One region of the Sagittula sp. SSi028 genome, then DNA from elsewhere that is predicted to be linked to it. Evidence: riboswitches for the same ligand, from Rfam matches in the RefSeq annotation. Region 1 holds a riboswitch; each other region holds the start of a gene.

The links. Region 1 has a riboswitch for cobalamin ahead of ACN5AZ_RS07440 (DUF1636 family protein). Riboswitches for the same ligand answer to the same signal wherever they lie in the genome.
Region 2: linked by a shared signal. The riboswitch ahead of ACN5AZ_RS02175 (hypothetical protein) and the one ahead of ACN5AZ_RS07440 (DUF1636 family protein) in region 1 are both predicted to bind cobalamin.
Region 3: linked by a shared signal. The riboswitch ahead of ACN5AZ_RS00115 (DUF4198 domain-containing protein) and the one ahead of ACN5AZ_RS07440 (DUF1636 family protein) in region 1 are both predicted to bind cobalamin.
Region 4: linked by a shared signal. The riboswitch ahead of bluB (5,6-dimethylbenzimidazole synthase) and the one ahead of ACN5AZ_RS07440 (DUF1636 family protein) in region 1 are both predicted to bind cobalamin.

Annotation. Positions count from the first base shown of each region.
Region 1 is NZ_JBLZNC010000003.1:260,504-265,681, forward strand. Features, by position in the region: gene ACN5AZ_RS07420 (carboxynorspermidine decarboxylase) at 1-283, opposite strand, end outside; gene ACN5AZ_RS07425 (cobyric acid synthase) at 374-1,819, opposite strand; gene ACN5AZ_RS07430 (YrhK family protein) at 1,881-2,141, opposite strand; gene cobO (cob(I)yrinic acid a,c-diamide adenosyltransferase) at 2,218-2,841, opposite strand; cobalamin riboswitch at 2,877-3,099, shown strand; gene ACN5AZ_RS07440 (DUF1636 family protein) at 3,204-3,617, shown strand; gene cobW (cobalamin biosynthesis protein CobW) at 3,621-4,673, shown strand; gene cobN (cobaltochelatase subunit CobN) at 4,720-5,178, shown strand, end outside.
Region 2 is NZ_JBLZNC010000001.1:455,448-460,625, forward strand. Features, by position in the region: RNA gene ssrA (transfer-messenger RNA) at 1-23, opposite strand, end outside; gene ACN5AZ_RS02165 (hypothetical protein) at 234-1,058, shown strand; gene ACN5AZ_RS02170 (replication-associated recombination protein A) at 1,126-2,421, shown strand; gene ACN5AZ_RS02175 (hypothetical protein) at 2,418-2,720, opposite strand; cobalamin riboswitch at 2,843-3,047, opposite strand; gene ACN5AZ_RS02180 (hypothetical protein) at 3,192-3,611, shown strand; gene ACN5AZ_RS02185 (MotA/TolQ/ExbB proton channel family protein) at 3,608-4,258, shown strand; gene ACN5AZ_RS02190 (ExbD/TolR family protein) at 4,251-4,625, shown strand; gene ACN5AZ_RS02195 (ExbD/TolR family protein) at 4,625-5,011, shown strand; gene ACN5AZ_RS02200 (TonB family protein) at 5,008-5,178, shown strand, end outside.
Region 3 is NZ_JBLZNC010000001.1:19,349-24,526, forward strand. Features, by position in the region: gene ACN5AZ_RS00095 (energy-coupling factor ABC transporter ATP-binding protein) at 1-281, opposite strand, end outside; gene cbiQ (cobalt ECF transporter T component CbiQ) at 278-1,060, opposite strand; gene ACN5AZ_RS00105 (cobalt ABC transporter permease) at 1,060-1,629, opposite strand; gene cbiM (cobalt transporter CbiM) at 1,626-2,237, opposite strand; gene ACN5AZ_RS00115 (DUF4198 domain-containing protein) at 2,244-3,029, opposite strand; cobalamin riboswitch at 3,159-3,359, opposite strand; gene dusA (tRNA dihydrouridine(20/20a) synthase DusA) at 3,624-4,643, shown strand; gene ACN5AZ_RS00125 (calcium-binding protein) at 4,874-5,178, shown strand, end outside.
Region 4 is NZ_JBLZNC010000005.1:246,649-251,826, forward strand. Features, by position in the region: gene ACN5AZ_RS11860 (GcvT family protein) at 1-1,143, shown strand, start outside; gene ACN5AZ_RS11865 (glutaredoxin family protein) at 1,234-1,503, shown strand; gene ACN5AZ_RS11870 (YtoQ family protein) at 1,575-2,024, shown strand; gene mscL (large conductance mechanosensitive channel protein MscL) at 2,223-2,648, shown strand; cobalamin riboswitch at 2,731-2,909, shown strand; gene bluB (5,6-dimethylbenzimidazole synthase) at 2,953-3,624, shown strand; gene ACN5AZ_RS11885 (GMC family oxidoreductase) at 3,632-5,178, opposite strand, start outside.

The sequences.
Region 1 (5,178 bases):
CCTTGTCCGAAGAGGCCAGCACCTCTGCCATCTCGTCCGGCGCCCATGCGACGGAATAGGCGTGGGTCTCACCGGGAAATTTCTCGCGCCCCAGCTTCATCTCGAACAGCGACGACGAGGTGGTGCCATCCATATACTCGGACATGAAATCGAACACCGACCATGTGGCGAAACATTTCAGTGCCAACAGCGCCTTTGCGCCGGACTTTTCCCGCAGATGGGCGATCTTCTCCATATTGGGAAGAAGGCGGGATTTGTCGATCAGGTAATAGGGGGTCTGCATGGCGGCGGGCCTTTCCTGTGCGCAAAGGACAAAGCGGTCACGCGGCGTGTAGCGGGTCTGCGCCTCTGCCGCAATTGGCGATGTGGGGCGTCAGCGCGCAAGATCCAGCAATCCGGCCACATCCAGATGCGTCTCAAGGTGATCGGCCAGCGCATCCAGCGTGGCGTCCACCGTCGCGTCATAGCTGTCCGTGGCCGCAGTCGCCCCCAGATCCGCCAGCCACGCCGCACGAAAGGCATCATCGCTGAACATGCCGTGCAAGTAGCTGCCCTGCACCCGGCCATCCGCAGACCGCGCCCCGTCGGGCTGTGCGTCCAGCATGGCAAAGGGGCGGTCGCAATCGGCTCCTGTGGTGCGGCCGATGTGGATCTCGTAGCCCTGAAAGGGCAGGGCGGTGGCGGCATGGCGGGCGGTCACGCGGGTCAGACGTTTGTCGCCGGTCATGGTGGTGGTCACATCCAGCAAGCCCAGCCCGGCGGTCTCGCCTGCCGGCCCTTCGATGCCATCGGGATCGCGCACCACATGCCCCAGCATCTGGTAGCCGCCGCAAATCCCCAGAATGCGCCCGCCGCGCCGGTGATGCGCCAAAAGGTCGATGTCCCACCCTTGGGCGCGCAGAAACGCCAGATCGCCACGGGTGGATTTCGACCCGGGCAGGATCACCAGATCCGCATCACCGGGAATCGGCTGTCCCGCTCCCAGCATCGTCAGCCGCACCGACGGCTCCTGCGCCAGCGGGTCGAGGTCATCGAAATTGGCGATCCGCGACAGATGCAGGCAGACGATGTGCAGCCCGTCAGCGGCGTCGTTGGACCGGATGTCCTGCGCGTCCTCGGCGGGCAGTTTCCACGCATCCGTAAACCACGGGGCCGTGCCAAAGCCGGGCCAGCCGGTATGCCGCGCGATAAAGTCATAGCCGTCGTCGAACAGGCGCGGGTCGCCACGGAACTTGTTGACGACAAAGCCCGCGATGCGGTTGCGGTCCCCGTCCGGTAGCACCGCTTGGGTACCCACGATCTGCGCGATCACGCCGCCCCGGTCGATGTCCCCGATCAGCACCACGGGCAGCGCCGCGGCCTCGGCAAAGCCCATGTTGGCAATGTCACCGGCGCGCAGATTGACCTCCGCCGGAGAGCCCGCGCCTTCGACAATCACCAGATCATGCTGCGCTTTCAGGCGGTGGAAGCTGTCCATCACATGCGCCATCAGCTGCGGCTTCAGTGCTGCGTAATCGCGCGCGCGCACTGTGGCCAGACGCTTGCCCTGCACGATCACCTGACTGCCCACATCGGTTTCCGGTTTCAGCAGGACGGGGTTCATATCCACCACAGGCTCCAGCCCGCAGGCCCGCGCCTGCAAGGCCTGCGCCCGCCCGATCTCGCCCCCGTCAGCGGTCACGGCGGCGTTGTTGGACATGTTCTGCGGCTTGAAGGGGGCGACCGACAAACCGCGCCTGCGCGCCGCGCGACACAGGCCCGCCACCAGCACCGATTTGCCCACGTTGGACCCGGTCCCCTGCATCATCAAAGCTGGCATGGCGCGCCCCTCCCGTCATCAATCCGAGCGGTGATACGCCCGCTCGCCCGCAACAACAAGATCAGCCATCATCCCCGGGCAGGGGCAGTTGCGCCAGATGATATTCGCGGGCAAAGCGCGAGGCGGGCTTGGCCACAAACAGGGCCGAGCCGATCACGAACAACCATGTGGCCACGGTCTGCGTGCTGTCCCAGAAAAACAGAACCGACCCCACAAGAAACGCGAGCCCCGCAAGAAAATCGACCGTGGTGTAAAGCCGTTCGTAAAAGCCATAGACCTCCTGGTGCTTTGGCGTGGCGTCGTGCAGATCGGTGTTGAACATGGGGCGGCCTCTCGTCTGTGTCGCGACAAAGCTAGCCCGTGACGGTTCACGGGCCAGCGCGCCGCATCAAAGCGGCTTAAAACTCCACACCTTTTTGTGCTTTGATCCCGTCGCGGAAGGGGTGTTTGACCAATGTCATCTCGGTCACCAGATCGGCGGCTTCGATCAGTTCGGGTTTGGCGTTGCGCCCGGTCAGGCAGACATGGGTCATCTCGGGCTTTTGATGCAGCAGGAAATCGACCACCTCGTCGATGTCGAGATAATCATAACGCAGCGCGATGTTGATCTCATCGAGCAGCACGAACCGGATCTCGGGATCAAGGATCTGTTGCTTGGCGATCTCCCAGCCCTTTTGCGCGGCGGCGATGTCGCGCTCCTTGTCCTGCGTCTCCCAGGTGAAGCCCTCGCCGGAGATAAAGAACCGGCATTCTTTGGCGAAACGGGTGCGGATCATCTCGGCCTCGCCGGTGACCCAGTTGCCCTTGATGAATTGCACCACGGCGCAGGGCATATCGTGGGCGATACACCGCAGGATCATGCCAAACCCGCTGGAGGATTTGCCCTTGCCCGGTCCGGTATGGACCATGATCAGGCCTTTTTCCTCGGTCTTGGTGGCCATCATGCGGTCGCGCGCGGCCTTGATCTTTTTCATCTTCTCGGCGTGGCGGGCGGCGTCGGCCTCTGTCACATCCTTTGTCATGGCGCGTCCTTTCCTTGACAAGAGCCGGTGTTCCGGCGCATCTGCCTTTTGCTGGTGCCTGTCTCTAACAGGTGAAAAGGGAATGTGCAGCCTCGATACGCGGGGTCAAGCACAGCCGCCCCCGCGACCGTGACCGGAAAGGGTCCGAACCACTGATGCCCGCGACGCGGCGTCGGGAAGGTCGGGCACCGTTTCGGCCTTGATCCCAAGGCCGTTGTTCCGCAAGCCGGGAGACCTGCCAGCCGCCGTGACACGGGCACGGGCAATTGCAACCGGGCGGGGTGATCCGGGGGAGCATGCGGGGCCGTTTTCGCAATGGCCAGCAATCCCCTTGCCGCGCGCCGACAACGAATGAGGACGCCATGACCGACACGGTCATCGAAGCCGCCAAGGACGCAGAGAACCGCGCCACAGCGCCTGTCGAACTGCTGGTCTGTGTGAAATGCCGCGGCCAGTCCGAGGTGCCCGCCGACGACCGCCGCCCCGGGCAGGCGTTGTATGATGCGCTGACGGGCGGTGATATCCCCGCAGGCGTGCGCGTGACGGCGGTGGAATGCCTGCAAAACTGCGAGGCCGGCTGCACTGTGGCCTTGCGGGGCGGGGACCGCTGGACCTACGTTTATGGCAATCTCGACGACGCGGCCCATGCGCCGATGCTGCTGGACGGCGCGGCGCGCTATCACGCGACGACGGACGGGCTGATCCCGTGGCGCGAACGTCCCGACCATTTCAAGCGCAACTGTGTGGCGCGTATTCCCCCTGCGACAAAGGACTGACCCATGACCGATCTTGCAAAACTGCCTGTCACCGTGATCACGGGCTTTCTGGGCTCCGGCAAGACCACGCTGGTGCGCCATCTGATGCAGAACCCGGGCGGCAAGCGTCTGGCGGTGGTTGTCAATGAATTCGGCGATGCGGGCGTGGACGGCGACATCCTGAAATCCTGCGCCATCCCCGATTGCCCTGCCGAGAACATCATGGAGCTGGCGAACGGCTGCATCTGTTGCACCGTGGCCGATGACTTTATTCCCACCATCGAGGCGCTGATGGCGCTGGACCCGCGCCCCGAACATATCCTGATCGAAACCTCCGGTCTGGCGCTGCCCAAACCGCTGCTGAAGGCGTTCGACTGGCCCGATATCCGCTCCAAGATCACGGTGGACGGCGTGATTGCGCTGGCTGACGCCGAGGCCGTGGCCGCCGGTCGCTTTGCCCCCGATGTGGCGGCGGTGGACGCACAGCGCATCGCCGATGACAGCATCGATCATGAAACCCCGCTGTCCGAGGTGTTCGAGGATCAGATCTCCTGCGCCGACATTATCCTGCTGACCAAGCCTGATCTCGCCGGGCCAGAGGGCGTGGCGCGTGCTAAAGAGATCATCGCAGCCGAGGCCCCCCGCCCGCTGCCCGTGGTCGAAGTCGCCGAGGGCGTGGTGGACCCGCGCGTGATCCTCGGGCTTGAAGCGGCGGCAGAGGATGACATGGACGCCCGCCCCAGCCATCACGACGGCCACCACGATCACGAACATGACGATTTCGATTCCATCGTGGTCGAGCTGCCCGAACAACAAAGCCCCGAGGCGCTGGTGACGGCGATCGAACGGCTCGCCAACGAGCTCAACATCCTGCGGGTCAAGGGCTACGCCAGCGTGCAGGGCAAGCCGATGCGCCTGTTGGTGCAGGCGGTGGGGGCGCGGGTGCGCCACCAATACGACCGCCCCTGGGCCAAGGACGAGCCGCGCCGCAGCCGCGTTGTGGTGATCGGGGAGCATGACGACATCAAGGTCGCCGAAATCCACGCCATCCTCGGGGCAGAAACCGCGCCTGCGTAGGGTGGGTTTTCAACCCACCTGCCGCCGAGGTTGCTAAGGGCATCCCATGCACGTCATCTTTCGCGAAAGCCACGGGCTCGAAGAGACCGACACACCACAGGATCTGGGGCAGACGCCCGCGGATCTTGTGGTGCTGTCCTTCTCTGACAGTGATCTGGGGGCCTTTGCCGAGGGCTGGCGGCGCGGGGGTGGCCCGGACGGCCGCATGCCCACGCTGCGGCTGGCCAATCTGGCGGCGTTGAAACATCCGCTCTCCGTCGACACCTACATCGAACAGACGCTTGCGGGTGCAAAGGGCATCCTGATCCGGCTGATCGGCGGGGTGCCTTACTGGTCCTACGGCCTGCAGCAGGTGTTTGCGCTGGCGCAGGCGCGTGGCATGGCTCTCGCGGTGCTGCCCGCCGACGGGCGCGAGGATACGCGTCTGGACGACTTTTCCACCCTGCCCAAATCCACCCTGCGTCGGCTGCAGCATCTGTGCGACAGCGGCGGCACCGTGGCGGCA
Region 2 (5,178 bases), on a different contig from region 1:
GGGGCAGCGGGAATGCCAAGGGGGTGCATGGGGATTTTATTGCGCAATGAAGGTCTGGTTGATGTGCTAGCTTTGCTGAGAGTTGTAACCAATTGTTAACGAATAAGAATGCAGTGAGGTCGCGGGCGGCGAGGCGACTGGGGGAGACTTTTTCTGTGCGCACAGCTCAGCTTCCCCCTGTAACCGCCTAATTTACATGTTTATTCATCAAATTTCACGCCAGAGGTCACGTCATGGTCGCAGAGCTTTGCATTCACACTTTGTCTACGGGGATATCTCGGAGCCTGTGGCAAGGCGATCTGCATCTTGAAGCACCGAACTGGTCGCCGGATGGCCGCAGCCTGATTGTGAACGGGGACGGGCGGCTTTACCGTTTCGATCTAGACACCGAAGCGCTGACACAGATCGATACCGGACGGCATGACCGGTTGAACAATGACCACGGCCCGTCGCCGGACGGGACAAAAATTGCCTTTTGTGACAAGGTGGATACCGGCAAATCCTGCATCTACACATTGACGCTGGACAAAGGCTCCGTGGACCGGATCACGCCGAATGTTCCAAGCTGGTTTCACGCCTGGTCGCCGGATGGGCGCCGCATGACCTATACCGCCGTGCGTGACGGGCAGTTCGGGATCTTCACTTGCGCCGCCGATGGACGGGACGAGCGCTGTCTCGTCACATCGGCCCATCACTATGACGGACCGGATTACACCCCCGATGGGGCGTGGATCTGGTTCAACAGCGCGCGCGGCGGGCCCGCCTCGGACCTGTGGCGCATCCGCACTGACGGGACTGGCCTGCAACAGATGACGCACAGCGACCGCGTCGAATGGTTTCCCCATCCAAGCCCCGATGGCGCTCATGTGCTGTACCTCAGCTATCCCGAAGGGACCCAAGGTCACCCGTTCGGCATGGACGTCGAACTGCGGCTGATGCCGGCGCAGGGCGGTGCCCCCGTGACAATAGAAAAACTGTATGGTGGGCAGGGCAGCCTGAACGTGCCGTGCTGGGCACCTGATGGTCACGCCTTCGCCTATATGCGGTATCACCGCTGATCCGCTTCCCATTGTGGGCCACGGCCGCTTTGCGATAGACAGGCGGCACAACCACAGGAGCCGCTGAATGGATCTTTTCGATGCCGCACCGTCGGACCGTCGCCGACCTTTGGCGGATGTGCTGCGCCCGACCACATTGGACGAGGTGATCGGGCAGACCGCGCTGGTGGCCGAAGGGTCGATCCTGCGGCGGCGTGTGGCGGCGGATGCGGTGGGCAGCGTGCTGCTGTACGGCCCGCCGGGCATTGGCAAGACCTCGATCGCGCGCGCCATCGGCAATATGCTGGGCAAGGAGTTCCGCGTGTTGCACGCCGCCGGTGTCCGTGTGCAGGACATTCGCAAGATCGCGGACGAGGCGCGCATTCGCCCGATCCTGATGTTCGTCGACGAGGTGCACCGCCTGTCCGCCACCCAAGCCGACGACCTGCTGACCATTTGCGAGGAAGGCACCACGGATTTCATAGGCGCGACCACGGAAAATCCCTATCACGCCATTCCCAAGGCGTTGATTTCGCGGTCTCAGGTGCTCAAGCTCGAACCGCTGACGCTGGAGGATATGGTGCAGGTGGTGCGGCGCGGTTTGGCGCATCTGTCCGCGCAAGGCATTGATATCGCGCTGACCGAGGCGCAGATCACCCTGATCGCCGGACGGTCGGGCGGCGACGCGCGACGCGCGCTGACCACCTTGGAAAGCCTGTCCATCGGTCATACGGGTGCGGTCACAGAGGCGATGATCGAAGAGGTCTATGCCGCAGCGCCGGTCAATTTCGACCGCACGGGGGATCAGCATTACGACATCACCTCGGCCTTTATCAAATCCATGCGCGGCTCTGATCCCGATGCCACTTTGTACTGGCTGGCGGTGCTGGTGCATGCAGGGGAAGACCCGCGCTTTATCGCGCGGCGCATCATGATCCACGCGTCGGAGGACATCGGGCTGGCCGACAACACCGCGCTGCAAACCGCCGTTGCCGCCGCCGAGGCGGTGGAGCGTGTGGGCTATCCGGAGGCGCAGATCATTCTGGCCCATGCGGCGCTACATATTGCCCGCGCGCCCAAATCAAACGCCGCCTGTCGCGGGATCGGGGCTGCGCTGTCCTATGTGCGCAGCCACCCGCAACTGTCGGTGCCCTTGCATCTGCGCGACGCCCATTATGCGGGGGCCAAGGCCTTGGGGCACAGCGGATACCGCTTTCCGCATAAGGACCCGCGTGGCTGGGTCGAGCAGACCTATGTGGAGGGCGTGCCGCGCGGCGCGTTCTACCAAAGCGATGCCCGCGATGCGGCAACCTTTGAAAAACGCGCCGATGCCCATTGGGAAAGCGTCACAGGCCAGCCCGCGCCGCGCACCTTTGACGACTAAAGCTGCAGCCGCCGTGCCCGCGCCCCGCCACGCCGTTTGGGCGCGGTTTTGACCATAGGCAACGGGCGGAGCGGCTGCTGAATCGACAGCGACAGCAGGCGGCAAAACACAGCCACCGCTGGCGAGGCCGGGGCCAATGGACGCGCAACTGCCCGCGCGCGCCGTGCCTCGGCAAGGTAGTCGGCGCAGGCGGGCAGGGCGCCCAGCCATTGCATATACCCCATCTGCCCCAGATCACGCGCCTGATCCGGAGGCAGCACCCCCACATCGAGTTTCGTCAATGTTTGTTCCAACTGCATCGCGCCCTCCGCGCCAAGAACGGGGGGCCACGAAGATGCTTCAGGCAAGCCGAACCGTGGTCAGCCACCGTCGCAATCCGTTGGGCCACCCGCCCGAACATCAAAATTGCTGCACCCGATGCGACGCATGAGGTGGAGATGGCAGGTCTCCTGACTTGCGGGTCGTTGCGCGTCCGAACCTTCCCGGACCGATGGTCCAGTGGTTGTCTCGGGGCGCTCGCCGCTTACAGTTGCGGGGGCAGTTGCGGCATTGGCCCGTTGGGCCGCACCACATTCCCTTTTCAGCCCGCCCCTGAAGGGCAAGGCACCATCGCGGCAACTCTGCCACGGTCGCACAAACCTGTCCAGCGCCGCATATCCGAGCGTTTTAATAAACTAACCTTGACGCCCGCCACAGGGCTGGTATGCGCGTATCCATGTAGCAAGCATGCAATGCCAGCCACCTCATCAATATTCCGACCGGAGGACGCCATGGCCCTGCGCATGACGCTTGCTGGGTTTGCCTGTCTTTGCGCCACTTCGCTGGCCGCCCAAGAGGACGCCACAGGCAAGCTGACCATTGAACTGAACGCCGCCACCTCTGAGGAGGCGGGCTGCAAGATGAGCTTTCTCATTCTCAACGGCCATGACACGGCCATCGATCAGGCGGTGTTCGAAACCGTGCTGTTTGACGCCGAGGGCGGCGTTGACCGTCTGACGCTGTTCGATTTCGGCGCATTGCCGCCGCTGCGCCCGCGCGTGCGTCAATTCGTGGTGGGCCAGACCAGCTGCGAGGATCTGGGGCAAGTGCTGTTCAACGGGGCGCAAACCTGCAGCGCCGAAGGCGACGCGGATCTGTGCACCGATGGCCTGTCCGTGTCGTCACGCATCGGGATCGAGGTGTTGGGATGATGGATCTGGTGGTGAATACCTACACGCGGATCGCTGATCTGGGCGGGCCGGTTGTGGTTTTGCTCTGCGCGCTGTCGGTCGTGGTGCTGGCGGTTGTTCTGTATAAACTGTGGCAGTTTGCGTCCGCAGGCGTGGGCCGTCACCGCGAATTGGGCGCGGCGGTGGCCGCTTGGGATCAGGGCGACTGCACCGCCGCGCGCGCGCATCTGGGCCGCTCGCGCAGCTATCTGGCCCCTGTGGTCGATATGGCCATGACAGGGCAGACCGATGGCGCACGGCTGGAGGCCGAGGCCGAAACCCGCTTTGCGCGGTTGGAGCGCGGCTTTCGCCTGTTGGACAGCGTGGCGCAGTTGGCCCCGCTGCTGGGTCTGTTCGGGACCGTTCTGGGCATGATCTCGGCCTTTCAGGCATTGCAAGAGGCCGGAAGCCAGGTCGATCCGTCCATTCTGGCCGGCGGCATCTGGGTCGCACTGCTGACCACTGCGGTTGGTCTTGCGGTGGCCATGCCCACATCCGTTGTGCTCAGCTGGTTCGAGGCACGTATGGACAAAGAGCGTGTTCTGGCCGGGCAGGCGCTGCGGGCGGTGCTGTCGCCGTCGGGTCAGCGGGTGGCGGCAGATGTCCCGACCGGGGCCGTCCATGCGTAAGCGCACGGCCCGCCGCAAGCTGTCGATGACCTCGTTGATCGATGTCATCTTTTTGCTGCTGCTGTTTTTCATGCTGTCCTCGACCTTTTCCAAATTCGCGGAGGTCGAGCTGGCAGCGGGCGGCGCGGGGGCTGCGACTAGCGATCCGACGCAAAAGCCGGTTTTCTTGCGGCTGGGGGCCGAGGCGCTGGATCTCAATGGCCGCGCTGTGGCCTTGGACGAGCTGGCGCAGGGCTTGGCCGACTACCCCGAGCCGATGGTCCTTGTCTCCCTGCGCGAAGGCGTCACGGCCCAGCGGCTGACCGATCTTTTGGTGGCGCTGCGCGGCGTCGAGGGCGCGCGCGTCACGGTACTGGAGCAATCGTAATGCGACGCAAACCTGCACGCAGCAAGGGCGAGCCGACCACCGCCTTGATCAACATCGTGTTCCTGATGCTGATCTTTTTTCTGGTGGCGGGCACCTTGGCCGCGCCGCTGGATCAGGACCTGACGCTGGTGGACACGCGCGATCTGGAACAGACCCCGCCTGCCACGGCCTTGGTCATTCATGCGGACGGGCGGCTGACCTATCGCGGCGAGGATATGGCCGACGCTGCCGCCTATATCACGCGGCTCAGCCCCGACGATCTGGCACGGGTTCGGCTGGTGCCGGACCGTGAGCTGCCTGCGTCGGATCTGGTGCGGCTGGGCCGCGATCTGCGCAAGGCGGGGGCAGAGACCGTCGTCGTCGTCACCGAACGGGGGCTGGAATGAGACAGACGCCTATGATTGCCACCTCGCGCCCGATGAAGCTGGCGGCCGTGCTACTGGCGGCCAGCGCGAATGCGGCGCTGGCGGTGGCCTTGCTGCGCGAACCCGCCGTGTTGGAAGAGGGCGCCCCCGGCAGCAGCGAAGTGCGGCTGGGCAGCGCCTTTGAGGAT
Region 3 (5,178 bases), on a different contig from region 1:
CAGAATAGCTGATCGTCGGCGTCTTGGAACACCAGCCCGATGCGGCGGCGCACCTCGAGGAAATCCGCCTCTTTGCGACGCGGGCTGCCGAAGGCGCGCACTTCACCGGATTGCGGCTGTTGCAGCCCCAGCGCGATGCGCAGCAGGGTGGATTTGCCCGCGCCATTCGGACCTGTGATCGACAAGCGCTGCCCCGCGTTCAACGACAGCGACGCGCCATCCAGCACCGGGGCCTGCCCGGCATAGGCAAAGCAAATGTCATTGAGGGCAAGCAGCGTCATGCATGGTCCAGTAGCAGAAGACCCACGCATAGCACGCAAATCGCGGCGGCGAACAGATGGTCACGTCGCGTCAGCGCAAAGTCCTGCAACAAAAGCATGCGCCCCGAGAAGCCGCGGCATTTCATCGCCTGCAACACCCGTTCTGAGCGTTCGATGGCCCGCACCATCATCATCCCCACAAGGTAGCCGAAGCTGCGATAGCTGTGCCAGTTCGTGCCGGGGCGAAACCCGCGCACGCGCATGGCAGCGCGCAGGCGCAGGTATTCCTCGCGCAGCACTTCGATGTAGCGGATGGTGAACATCAGCAACAACACCAGCGTCTCTGGGCAGCGCAGCCGGTGCAGGGCATGGCCAAGGGTGACCGGCTCCATCGAGCCGACCAGAACCATCAGCGACAGGATCACCGCATTGGCCGTCAGCGCGATTTCCACCGCCCGCCAAAGGCCCTGCCAGCTCGCGGGCAGCCCCCATAGGGTAAACATCACATCGCCGGGCATGGAGAACGGCATCAGCACCAGCATGAACACAATGAACCCGTCCATCATGGCCATGCGCCGCAACGTGCGCCCCACCGGCATACGGGAAACTCCCAGCAGGCCCAGTGCCACGCCAAAGGCCGCCAACAGCGCGGGAAGGCTGTGAAGTGCGACCACCACCACGGCAAAGACGCAAGCTAGCACAATGCGCAATCTGGGATCGAGCGGTGCAATCAGCCCGCTGTGGCGCGGGGTGGCCACATGGGACAGGGTCGCCTCGGCATTGCCCAGAACATGCGCCATCAGCCGTCCACCTTGCGCCGTGCGGCGATGTAGAAGCCCAGACCGAACAGGCCAAAGATATAGCCGATGCCGCCCAATATGGTTTGCAGATCGTTGCGCTCCTTATAGGCCGCGATTTCACGCCGCAGGGGACGGATTTCCGCGCGCACGGCCTCGGCCACGGCGCGGGTTTGCGCCTCGGTCAGCGGGGCCGCGTCGGCGGTTTGGAGGGGAGAGGCCGTTTGCACGGGCGTGACCGGGACCGGCTGCCCCAGAATGGCGGCGACCTCTTCGGCGGGCATGATCACCTCTGCCACATGGCCTGCGCCCAGATCGGCATAGAACCTGTGGGCGGTTGCCTCGGTGGGCCGGAAGGTGAAAAACCCGTCAGCGTCGGTCACGGTCTCGCCCAGAACGCGCCCGTCAGGGGTGGTAACGGCCACAGGGGTGTCGGCGGCCATGGTCCCGTTGGAAAAGCCCAGTTCGCCCTCGATCACGTCGCCAGAGGCAAAGACCCCGGCGATGACTTTATGGGCCAAGGCGGGCAGGGGCGCGCAAGACAGCAGGGCAATCAGAGCGATATGTTTCAAACGCTGACCTCGCGGGCGAAAAGCTCTGGCTTGACCTTGCGGCTGAGAAGCACGGCAAAGCCTGTCAGCGCCGCCTCGATCACCATGACGGGAATATGCGCCACAAAGACCAGACGCGCGGCGGGCAGGAATTCATCCCCCGACAGTGCCAGCGACAGCGCCACCATCGCGGTGGTCACCGCAATGGCACATGCCCCGCCAAGCGCGCCCCAGACCGCGCCCTGCACTGCTGTGCCCCGTCCGATCAGACGGCCAAACAGCAGCCCGACCAGAACGGCAGGCAAGGCAATGTTGACCGCGTTCACCCCCAGAACCGTCAGCCCGCCAAAGCCGAAGAACACCGTTTGCAGCAACAGCCCGACAAACAACGCCGGAAAGGCGGCCCAGCCCAGCAGCAGCCCCGCCAGCCCGTTCAGCACAAGATGCACAGAGGACGGACCAATCGGCACATGGATCAAAGAGGCCACAAAGAAAGATGCCGACAGAACCCCGGCTGTGGGAATGCGTTCCAGATCTAGGGCGCGCAGCCCCACGGCCACGCCACCTGCGGCGGCAAGTGCGCCCGCGATCACCACCGGATTGGACAGGGCTCCGTCGACGATGTGCATTCCGCGTTACTCCATGTCCCAGGCGCGGATCCAGATGACCGCATCCTGGCTTAGGTCTTTGCCCTCGTATTCGGTCTCTGGGCCCGATCCCAGCGCGGCAAAGCCCCAGTGACCGGCCTTCGGCACACCAAAGCTGAAATACCCGTTCGCATCAGAGATCGCCACGACAGATCCGCCGGGCATAGGCGACACGGTCGGCTGGGACGCAGCGGAACTGTCCATGTCCGGCTCGGCGGCCATGTATTCGATCTCGATCTCGGCACCGGCAACGGGCTGGCCTTGCGACAAAACCTGACCCGTAAAGGTGGAGCCCGCGATCACATTATAGGGTTTGTTCAACGGCAGGATCTCTGTCGGCAGGCCGACAGGCTGATCCCAATCGGTGGGTAGTTGGTTGCGGTTCAAAAAGGCCTTGGTGAACTGCTGGATGTAGATGTCTTCGGACGCCTCGTAGTAGGGCTGCGGCTCTGTCACCAGCACGTAGTCGCCGGACCGTTTCACCGGCACATGGCCCAGAAAAGCAGAGGCTTCGTTGTCCGCGCCTTGAAAGGTGATCGGCTCCAACCCCGGCAAAAGATCGGTCTTCTCGCCGTTGTGGATCATGTAGAACGCCTGCGGCAGGGCAAGCTCCATCACATGGCCGTTTTCAAACGGATGCCAAAACACCAGTTTGACCGGCACGTCGCCGGGCCGTTCGATCAGGGTGTCCGTCGTGTATTCCAGCAGGAAATGCGCCTGCGCAGTTGCGGGCAGGGCGGCGGCGAGCAGACCCGCCAAGGCAAAGTGTTTCACGTCCAAGTCCTTGTTCCGGCGTGCCATCCCCGGCACGCATGCGTGAACGACATCAGGGGACCTCAGACACATCCTGCCTGCAACGGCAGTCGTATCCGGCGCGCACCCCGACGCCAACGATACCCCCGTTTCCACAGGGGGCTATCCGGCAGGTCTCCTGACTTGCGGGTCGACGCATTTGGCTGGCCTTCCCGGGTGTGACCCAGTGGCATGTCAGCCGTGCTCGCCGCTTACAGTTGCGGGGGCAGTTGCCGCATTGGCCCAACGGGCCGCACGGCATTCCCTATTGCTTTCGGGGGTGAACCCGAAACCGGACATGCGACACCTTTGCCAGATGCGCGGCCTGTGGGTCAACAACAGATCAGCGATTTTGCCGCAGCGGCGCCGGTTTGGGATGCCAGTGGCGCTACGCTTTCGCAAGCGGTCATGACATGTTAGGCGGGGCCTCCTATGTACTAGGGCGGGGCCTAGGGCGGGGCCGCGCGGTTCCCTTGATGATTGGGCGCATCTGTCCGGGATGCACGAATGCGAATGGTTGCATTTGCCCCTGAATGCGAGGCAATACCGCCGCCATATTCAAGGATGACGGGTCAGATGACCAAGCACGCAGATCAAACCAAACCGATGTCGGCTAACATCCAACGCGCCGCTCGCCTCTCCGTCGCACCCATGATGGATTGGACCGATCGGCATTGCCGGTATTTTCATCGGCTGATGTCGCGCAACACGTTGTTGTACACCGAGATGGTGACCGCGCCTGCATTGGTGCGGGGGGGGGCGTTGCACCTGCTGGACTACAGCCCGCAGGAGCATCCCATCGCCTTGCAGCTTGGGGGGTCTGATCCGCAAGAGCTGGCGCAGGCGGCGCGTTTGGGGGCGCAGGCCGGTTATGACGAGATCAACCTGAACTGCGGCTGTCCGTCGGATCGGGTGCAGTCGGGGACTTTTGGTGCGATCCTGATGCAGCATCCGCAAACGGTGGTCGATTGCGTCACCGCGATGCAGGACGCCGTGGATGTCGAGGTGACCGTCAAATGCCGCATTGGCGTGGATGATCAAACGCCTGAGGATGTCTTGCCCGATTTCCTGTCCCGCCTGCAGGCAGTGGGTTGCCAGCGGGTGACGGTGCATGCGCGCAAGGCGTGGCTACAGGGACTGTCGCCCAAGGAAAACCGCGATATTCCACCGCTCGATTACGATCTGGTGCGGCGCATGAAGGCCGAATTCCCTGCCATGCATTTGTCGATCAACGGCGGGATCACCACGTTGGCGCAGACGCAAGCGTTTCTGGATGATGGATTGGATGGCGTCATGATCGGCCGTGCGGCCTATCACCAGCCATGGGATGTGCTGGGAGGGGCGGACAGCCTGTGGGGGGAGGCGCCCGCGCAAAGCCGCGCCGAGATCGTGGCTGGCATGCTGCCCTATATCTCGGATCATATTGCGCAGGGCGGACGTCTGCATCAGGTCACGCGGCATATGTTGGGCCTGTTCGCAGGCCAGCCTGGTGCGCGCAAATGGCGCCAGATCTTGTCGACGCAGGCCCAAGGGCCGGATGCGCGGATCGATGTGCTTGAGACCGCGCTGCAAGCGGTCCTGCAAGAGGCGGCGTAGTCGAATCAAATCCACGTGCAGATTGTTTTTTCGCACCCATGCGAAACAATCCTTGAGTAACCTTTGATATTGTCGCCGCTTTTGACGGCGCAATGGCGCTTGCACCGACGTCAGACAGAAAACACTGGTAGAATGTACAGTTTTAGGCAAAACTTTGACAACGTTGCCTTACTTTTGCCGTGGGTTACTATTCGGGGGACTGTTTAATGCTACTTTTGACTTTGCTGCCAATGATGCTGTTGGCTAGCATCGGGGACCTGTGGGACGGGTCCGATGATGACAACGACGACGATGACGGTCTGCCGGATCAGGGTCCTGATCTGGATATGCCCGACGTCGGAGATGACGTTATCGATGATGGCGGCGAGGATACGGTTGACGATGGTGATGTCGTCGACGAAAACCCGATCCCGGACTTGCCTGTTGAGGAAGAAGAGGACGCGCCGCTTCCGGGCGAACTGGTCTTTGGCACGGACGCCGACGATTTTGTCGAGCTGACCGATGGCTCAGACCGGTACAACGGTCTTGAAGGCGA
Region 4 (5,178 bases), on a different contig from region 1:
GGCTGGGAGCGGCCCAACTACTACGGCCCGCTGGATGCGCCAGAGAATTTTGACCACGACGCGCGGTCCTTCCGGCGCGGCGGCTGGTGGCAATACGCGGTGGACGAGGCGAAGGCCGTGCGCGAAGGCGTCGGCCTGATCGACGCGACCGCATTCGCCAAACACACGGTCAAAGGGCCGGGTGCGACCGAATTCCTCGACCAGTTCACCTGCAACAAGCTGCCCAAAGTGGGCCGCATTAACCTGACCTATGCGCTGACGTCCAAGGGGACGACCCGCACCGAATACACCATCGTCCGCAATGGCGAGAACAACTACTATCTGGTGTCGGCGGGGGCGTGGGCGGCCTATGACGGCGACTTCCTGCAAAAGGCCGCCGAAGATTTCATGGAGGCCACCGGCAAGCTGGTCATCGTGCAGGATGTGACCACGCAGTGGGGCGTCTTTGCCATCGCAGGGCCGAAATCGCGCGACGTGCTGAAGAAGCTGATCCGCGATGCCGATCCGGACACCGCGCTGTCGAACAAACGCTTCCCGTGGCTGTCGGCGCGTCAGATCGAACTGGGTATGGTGCCGGTCAATGCGATCCGCGTGGCCTATACGGGCGAGCTGGGCTGGGAGTTGCACCACCCGATCGAGATGCAAAACCACCTGTGGGATCATTTGATGGCGGCGGGTGCGGAATTTGGGATGAAACCCGTGGGCGCGCGGGCGCAGAACTGGCTGCGACAGGAAAAATCCTACCGCGCCTTTGGCAACGAACTGGGCCGTGACGCGACACCGGCAGAGGCCGACCTGCCGCGCTTTATCGATCTGTCCAAGGACTTCGCGGGCAAAGCGGCGATGGAGGCGACAGGCATCCGGTCGAAATGCTGCACACTGCTGATCGACGGGCCATCGGATGCGGACCCTTGGGGCCGCGAGGCGCTGTATACGCCCGAGGGCGAGCGGGTGGGTCGCCTGACGTCGGGCGGCTATTCGGTGGCCTTCGAAAAATCCATCGGCATGGGGTATGTGAAACCCGAACTGGCGGTCGAAGGCACCAAGCTGAAGGTCAAGATCCTCGACGAATTGTGGGACGCAGTCGTCACGTGCGACAGCCCCTATGATCCGAAAAACGCGACCATCCGTTTGGACGGCTAAGCCGCGCCATTGGCGCAAACGTGATGGGGCGGGGCTTGCGCAGGCAGGCCCCGTTTTCGATCTATAAGGCGGACATAAAAGGATACGATCATGCCCAAAGCCGTTTTGCACCGGATGGAATTGCCCAAATACACCTGCAGCTACGGCATCGCCGCCCGCGATCTGCTGCGCAAAGAGGGCTTTGAGATCGAGGAGCACGTTCTGCGGACCCGCGCGGCGACGGATGCCTTCAAGGACAAACACCACGTGGCCACCACGCCGTTGATCTTTATCGACGGGGTGAAAATCGGCGGCTACACCGATTTGCGCGCGCATCTGAAGGCGCAGAAACCCAAGGGCAAACGGTTCTGGCAGCGGTAACTGCGGTTGCATCGCGGGGATGGCGGGCTACACCTGTCGCAACCAAGGCCAAAGCCGCAAGGAGCAAAGACATGACGCTGAACGTATACCTGTCCGGAGAAATCCACACCGATTGGCGCGAGCAGATCACCACGGGTGCACAGGGGCTGGACATCGCGTTTGGCGCGCCGGTGACAGATCACGCGGCCAGCGATGACTGCGGCGTAGCCATCCTTGGCGCCGAGGACAAGAAATTCTGGCACGACCGTCTGGGCGCGCAGGTGAACGCCATCCGCACCCGCAAGGGTATCGAAGACGCGGATGTGGTCGTTGTGCGCTTTGGTGACAAGTACAAGCAATGGAACGCCGCCTTTGACGCGGGCATGGCGGCCGCGCTGGGCAAATCGCTGATCATCCTGCAGCCCGAGGAACATGATCACGCGCTCAAGGAAGTGGACGCCGCCGCCCTTGCCGTCGCCCGCACACCCCAGCAGGTGGTTCAGATCCTTGAATACGTCCTGACCGGCGCGCTGCCGCAGTAAACACGGGCCGTGCCTGCCTGTGACATCCACCTGCAGGCATCATTCAACAGTCTCTAAATTGACGCAGTTGCGGGCGGAGGGAAACTCCGCCTGCTTTTCCCACGGGATTTTTCCCGCGAAGCTGCGATACATTGCCTCACGTGGAAAATAACAAGTCCGATCCGGTGCCAAGCCGGGCGGGAACGTGGGGAAAGTAACGTGCTCAACGAATTCAAAGACTTTATCGCCAAAGGCAATGTCATGGACATGGCCGTGGGTATTATCATCGGTGCGGCGTTCACCGCCATCGTGACATCGCTGGTGGGCGATATCATCAACCCGATCATCGCGCTGTTCACCGGCGGCATCGATTTCAGCGGCTGGTTCTACTCGCTGAACGGTGAAACCTATGCCTCGATCACGGCGGCCGAAGAAGCCGGTGCCCCGATCTTTGCAATTGGCCGTTTCGTTATGGCGATCATTAACTTCCTGATCATCGCTTTTGTGGTCTTTATGCTGGTCAAGATGGTCAACCGCGTCAAAGCCGCCGCCGAAAAGCCCGACGATGTGGCACCCGAAGTGCCCAGCGGCCCGTCGGAACTGGATGTCCTGCTGGAAATCCGTGACAGCCTGAAGACGCGCTAAACCCGCGTCTGCGTAACAAGTGACTGTGTAGTGTAGTCAGTGTTGACCCCGTGGCATGGATTGCCTCGGGGTCTTTTATTTGGCATCTCATGAGGTGTCAGGTGCCCCCGCATGCGGGGGAGAATCGGGAAGCCGGTGGGAAACCGGCGCGGGCCCGCCGCTGTAACGGGGACGGACAGACACAGGCCACTGGGCAACCGGGAAGGCGTCTGTCACGGAGGATCCGAAGCCAGAAGACCGGCCTGACGGCATGGCCTTGCGTCTGGACCACGCAAGGCGCTGGCCTTTGGGAGGGACCCCCGCGATGTCTTTGGACAGACCCGCGCCTGTGACGGCGCGTATATTTGACGATGCCGAACGACAGGCTGTCTACGATGTGATCGCGCACCGCCGCGATGTCCGGAATGAATTCCTGCCCGACCCGATAGACCCGCAGGTCTTGCGCCGCATCCTGATGGCAGCGCACCGCGCGCCGTCTGTGGGCTTGTCGCAGCCGTGGGATTTCATCCTAGTGCGGGATGCGGACACCCGCGCCCGGGTGCACACAGCCTTTGCCCGCGCCAATACCGAAGCGCAGGGAATGTTCCCGCCGGAACGCCGGTCGGAGTATGCCGCGCTAAAGCTGGAGGGCATCGAGCAGGCCCCGCTGAATATCGTCGTCACCTGTGATCGTGCGCGCGGGGGCGAGGTTGTGCTTGGCCGCACGCACCAGCGCGATATGGATCTGTATTCCACGGTTTGCGCGGTGCAGAACCTATGGCTGGCCGCCCGCGCCGAAGGCATCGGCGTCGGTTGGGTCAGCATCTTTGACGAGGCCGAGCTGCGCCCGCTGTTCCATCTGCCCGACCATGTGGAGATCGTGGCCTATCTTTGCGTCGGGCATGTGCGCGATCTGTTTGACGGGCCAGAGCTTGCCGCGCGCGGCTGGGCGCGACAGGCGTCTTTGGATGACCACATCCGCGAGGAACGCTGGTAGGGGGCGATCACTCGGTCAGGATCATATCAGCGGCCTTTTCGGCAATCATGATCGTGGGGGAGTTCGTGTTGCCGGACACGATCCGCGGCATCACGCTGGCGTCGATGACCCGCAGGTTGCCGACGCTGCGCATACGCATCTGTGCATCCAGTGGTGCGGTATCGTCAGCCCCCATGCGCACTGTCCCAACGGGATGAAAGATCGTGGTGCCCACGTCGCCCGCAGCTTGGGCCAGCTCGGCCTCGGTCTGGTAGGTGAGGCCGGGTTTGATTTCTTGCGGGGCGTATTTCGCCAGCGCCGCCTGCCCCATGATCCGGCGGGTCAGACGGATGGCATCGGCGGCAACGCGGCGGTCCCCCTCGGTCGACAGATAGTTCGGCGCGATACGCGGCGCGTCGCGGTAATCCCCCGATCGCAGTCGCACGCTGCCCCGGCTTTCGGGGCGCAGGTTGCAGACCGAGGCCGTCAACGCAGGATAGTCATGCAGCGGTTGGCCAAACGCCTCCAGCGACAGCGGTTGCACGTGGTATTCCAGATCCGCGCTGGCCAACCCCTCGCGCGAGTGGGCAAAGGCCCCAAGCTGCGATGGTGCCATCGACATCGGCCCACGCCGCCGGAACATATAGTCCATGCCGATCAGCCCCTTGCCCCAAAGCGACCCGGCCAGAGTGTTCAGCGTTTTCGCGCCGGTCAGACGCCATGAGCAACGCAGCTGCAAATGGTCCTGCAGGTTGCCACCAACATCGGGCACATCATAAAGCGGCGCAATGCCGTGCTCAGCCAGATGGTCTGCCGGACCGATGCCGGAGAGTTGCAGGATCTGCGGCGATCCGATGGCACCGGCGCACAGCAAGACCTCGGAGGCGCAGCGCAGCTCATGCGTCTTGCCCCCTTGGTCGACGATGACACCCACGGCACGGCCTTCTTCGATCATCAGCCGTTTGACATGACAGTGTGCCTCGACCCGCAACAGCCCCTCGGGGGCGCCTCGCAGAAAGGCCTTGGCGGCGTTCATCCGCCAGCCTTTGCGTTGGTTGACGCGGAAATAGGCGACGCCCTCGTTATCGCCAGTGTTGAAATCATCGGTGCGGGGAATGCCCGTGGCTTCGGCGGCCGCAATCCAGTCGTCCAGCACATCCCAATGCAGCCGTTGGTTTTCCACCCGCCACGGGCCACCTGCGCCGTGGAAATCCGACGGGCCATCGACGTAGTCTTCGGACTTTTTGAAATAGGGCAGAACGTCATCCCAGCCCCAGCCGGTCAGCCCCATCTGGCGCCAGCCGTCGTAATCCGCCGCCTGACCGCGCAGATACAGCATGCCGTTGATCGACGAACAGCCGCCCAGCACCTTGCCGCGTGGATACAGCAGGCTGCGCCCGTTCAGACCGGCCTCGGCTTCGGTTTTGAAGCACCAGTCGGTGCGCGGGTTGTTGATGCAATACAGATATCCCATCGGGATGTGCACCCAGTGGTAGTTGTCACGGCCACCGGCCTCCAGCAGCAGCACCCGCCGTCCCGCATCCGCCAACCTGCGCGCCACAACACAGCCCGCGC